One region of the Paenibacillus sp. FSL P4-0113 genome, then DNA from elsewhere that is predicted to be linked to it. Evidence: riboswitches for the same ligand, from Rfam matches in the RefSeq annotation. Region 1 holds a riboswitch; the other holds the start of a gene.
What was found. Region 1 has a riboswitch for cobalamin ahead of cobJ (precorrin-3B C(17)-methyltransferase). Riboswitches for the same ligand answer to the same signal wherever they lie in the genome.

Region 1 (2,206 bases):
TTCGGTGCATGGCTGTGGTCTGAAGATCGTGAATGGTCATTGAAATGAGATCAAAATTATAAATGCAGATGCTAAAAAATGAACTTATATTTCGGGATACAGAGTAAAATAAAGATAAGGGCCTACGAGGTCTTTATCTTTTTTTGTTGGACATGCATCGACAAAGATTGTTGTTATAGCGAAAATGTTTATCTAATATAATGAATAAGTTTCGATGCTACTTAGGACAGGAGCTGAGACGTTAATGAATTCTATTTGTGTATTTGCCGGGTCCAGACCTGGACATTCATCGGTATATGTTGAGGCTGCAGGCAAGCTGGGGGAAGCCATGGCTCGCCATCATATTCGTCTGATCTATGGTGGCTCTAGCAGGGGGCTGATGGGAGAGGTGGCGAATGGAATGCTGGCGGGTAACGGTCAGGTCACTGGCATTATGCCCACCCTATTATTTGATGCAGAGATCATTCATCGGGGAGTTACCGAATTTATTGAGGTAGCAAGCATGCATGAGCGTAAAGCGGCAATGAGCGAGATGGCCGATGCGTTTATCGCCCTTCCGGGTGGCTTGGGAACCTTCGAGGAGCTGTTCGAGGTATTGTGCTGGGCGCAAATTGGCATTCATCGCAAGCCCATTGGGCTGCTGAATGTGAATGGATATTTTGACCCGTTAGTAGAAATGGTGCGTCATAGCGTGCAAGAAGGGTTTACCGGGGCTGAGCATCCAGCGTTATTAAGTATCTCTGCGGACCCGGATGAATTGCTACATATGTTAAAAAATAAAGCAGAGAACTTGAAATAAAGCGTTTTTCGTGCTTGCACAACTGATTGAGGCAAGGTTATGATAAGACCCATAATCAAATAGCGGACAGACAAGGTGCCTTTGCGGTTGAGCAAAGGGTAACAGGGAATCGGGTGCAAATCCCGAGCGGTCCCGCCACTGTAAGGAAGAGGATTTTTTTAAATGGTCACTCGTGAAAAACGGGGAAGACGAAAGAATCTGTTGATGCCAAGCCAGGAGACCTACCTTGATCTGTATGCACCGTTAACCTTCGCGGAGAGGATGGGTGTACGAAATCAGGAAATCAGGCACACGTTGCTTTTTCCATGTTGGCTAGAGGTTTGCGTGGATATGAACGTGCAGCAGCGTTTGAAGCGTAAACAGACAGATGGAAAACAACGGCAGGCTGGAGGAAGACAAATCGTGTCTTCTTACGCTGTTTGTTCGTCTGATGAGAGATACGTACATAGAAACCCCATCCGGGTAGGATGGGGTTTTTTTGAGTTACAGGATGTCCATAAATCATTGGAATAGATAGCATAGCTGCCCTGAAAAGGATGAATAGGAGGAGCACGATGAACCCATTAGGAAAATTGCTGGTGATTGGATTTGGACCAGGAGATATGGAACATATCACAAAACGGGCGCTGGATGCGCTGGCCGAAAGTGAGGTCATTATCGGCTACAATACCTACGTTGATTTGATCCGTCCGTTGTTGAACGGACAGGAGATTGTACGTACAGGGATGACAGAGGAAGTGAGCCGTGCGCAGGAGGCGGTTCGCCAAGCAGAGATGGGCAAGAAGGTAGCCGTCATTTCCAGTGGAGATGCAGGAGTCTATGGCATGGCAGGGCTGGTGTACGAAGTGTTGATGCAAAAAGGCTGGCGACGCGAGGACGGGGTTGAGGTAGAAGTCGTACCGGGGATCTCGGCTATTCAGTCCTGTGCTTCGTTGCTGGGGGCGCCGGTTATGCATGATGCTTGCACGATCAGTCTGAGTGATCATCTGACCCCGTGGGAAACGATTGTGAAGCGCGTAGAAGCAGCGGCTTCGGCCGATTTTGTGATTGCATTATACAACCCGCGCAGTGGTCGGCGTACCCGCCAAATTGTGGAGACACAGTCCATTTTGCTTCGTTACCGCGATCCGAAAACTCCGGTCGGGCTGGTGAAGAGTGCTTATCGTGAACGTCAGCAAGTTATTGTAACGACGCTGGAAGATATGCTGAACCATGATATCGGGATGCTGACGACTGTAATCATCGGCAATTCCTCGACGACGGTGTATGACGGCTTGATCGTGACTCCGCGCGGATATCAGCGCAAATACACGCTGGATGCGACCGAGCAGGCGCTCAAGCCGCATCAGCGGCTCCGCACGGAAGCGGAGCCGTGGTCGCTGGATGCGTCGCAGGCTGGAGCAGCTC
Region 2 (2,206 bases), 250 kb from region 1:
TTGAACATCGTTTTGACGAGAAAACAAGGGGAATCGGTCAAAAGCGTGACGGTTCAGGAGGTTCCACAGAAGGTTTGATGATTAGAAATAAATAAAGATAGCCGGAGAGAGGACGTATGCCTCTTTTCCGGCTGTTTGGCATGGGGTTATCCAGATAGTATATCCCCTTGCTGTCTGGGGATATATAGATAAACTGCGGAATGAAATGGGTAGCTCTAATTTGGTGCGTTTTCCAGTTTACTTACTAGAAGAATTTGCTAGAGCAGCGGGCGATATCATGGTATAATTTACCTTATGGATTTTGAATAGTGGTGGATGTTTTCGGACCACGGTGCAGCTTCCCGAAAGGGGGTGAAGCCGATGGTCAACCTTGTGTCGTGCTACGATGTGTTGCGTTGGATGGTTACGTTACTAAGCCTGGCGTTTAGTATTCGTAAACTTTATCGCTGGCTACGTCGAAAATTTCGGAACAAGCGAAAACCCACCGCGTAATTAGGTTGGCCCCTAACGGTGGGTTTCGTTTGCATTGACATTTAGTTATGCAGCGCGCCGTGGTGGTGATCCACAGCCTTTCAAGTCCTAAGAGTCTTTGCCGTTGGCGCGGCGAAGACTCTTTTTAGTATACGGACACGGTGGTTTACTCTATACCTAATTTTAACACTTCAATTGCGTGCACGCAATTGGAGGTTATGTCTTGTTTCTACCTTATCGTTCAAATTTAAATTATTGTGCAGCCTTTATTGACAAGCCTGTGACAACAAAATAAGATCGTAATGAAAAGAAATAAAGGAAGAAAACAGGTGTGAGCCGGACAACTCTATGTATGGGGTTTCGTAGAGACGATGTACATAGTTGTTGAGCATGTTCACTTAAAAGGGAAGTTCGGTTGATTCCGACACGGGCCCGCCACTGTATACAGGCATCAGCAGGATACTGCTGGAGCTTTCAGAACAGCCACTGGAATTGTGAAGAACCGGGAAGGCCTGAAAGATACGCCTGGAGTCAGGAGACCTGCCTGTTTTGACATCACTGTCAGACCCACGGGATGCTGGGGAGGTGGTTAGGCGTGCTGCATACGGAATGTCTGAAACCGATCTGATCCCTTCTATGTTTTTGGAGTTGGCTTCGAGGTGAGTTCTGACATTTTATATTGAAGGCATTTCTGACTGCTAATTAAGTGGTCTGGAATGCTTTTTTCGCGTTTTGCGTTAGTTTTATGCGGTTTTACAAGATAGAGGGGGATTCATCGAATGATTAGCAATCGTAGCAGGCGTTCATGGTTGATATGTACAGGGGTGATGCTGCTGGCAGTTATGGCTCTTTCGGGATGTGCCAGCAATAGGACGTCGGATAGCTCCGGCAAGGGTGAAAACGCGTCAGCACAACAAACAGCGACAGATAAAAAGCTGGTAATGGCGTATACATGGAAACCGTCAGGCGTTGACCCGCATGGAGATAATAGCTGGGATGTGATGCGATCCGGTGCAGGTGAGACACTGGTACGTTTGAATGAAAAGCTGGAGCCTGTCGCTTGGCTGGCAAAGGAGTGGAAGCAGGATAGCCCTACAGTTTGGACGTTCAGCTTGCAGGATAAAGTCACTTTTCATAATGGAAAAGGTATGGATGCAGCAAGTGTAAAAGCGTCTTTGTTACGCTCTATTGAGAAAAGCCATCTGGCGAAGGATTTACTGAATGTGAAGTCCATTGATGTAAGCGGCCCGCTGGCCTTGAAGATCACGACAAACCAGCCGAATGCGGCGTTGGTGTCTAATCTAGCTGATCCATCGACGATTGTACTGGATGTGGCATCGATGAAAGATGAACAGAGTTACCCAGCGATGACAGGCGCCTTTAAAATCAAAGCGTTCAACAAGGACCAATCGTTGGTCGTAGAGCGTTATGACGGATACTGGGGCGAGAAGGCACGATTGGCTGAAGCGACGATGAAGTTCATTACGGACGGGAATTCGCGCCTGATGGCACTGCAATCCGGTGAGGTGGACGTAGCGACGGATATTCCGGTTGATAACGCAGAGGTACTGAAAAAGAACGACAGGCTACAAGTGCTGTCGGCTCCGTCCTTGCGCACCCATATGATCGTGTACAATATGGAATCGCCAGTATTCAAGGATGCGGCGAACCGTAAGGTGGTGGACAGCCTGATTCCACGCGCATCGATTGTGAGCGCCGTCATGAGGGGCTTCGG

Region 2: it holds a riboswitch for cobalamin, as region 1 does, so the genes downstream of both, MKX46_RS14640 (ABC transporter substrate-binding protein) here and cobJ (precorrin-3B C(17)-methyltransferase) in region 1, are expected to answer to the same signal.

The regions. Positions count from the first base shown of each region.
Region 1 is NZ_JBBPAZ010000001.1:3,178,466-3,180,671, reverse strand. It holds gene MKX46_RS13555 (uroporphyrinogen-III synthase) at 1-43, shown strand, start outside; gene MKX46_RS13550 (LOG family protein) at 245-799, shown strand; cobalamin riboswitch at 857-1,042, shown strand; gene cobJ (precorrin-3B C(17)-methyltransferase) at 1,354-2,206, shown strand, end outside.
Region 2 is NZ_JBBPAZ010000001.1:3,424,780-3,426,985, reverse strand. It holds gene MKX46_RS14645 (nucleobase:cation symporter-2 family protein) at 1-78, shown strand, start outside; cobalamin riboswitch at 836-1,033, shown strand; gene MKX46_RS14640 (ABC transporter substrate-binding protein) at 1,251-2,206, shown strand, end outside.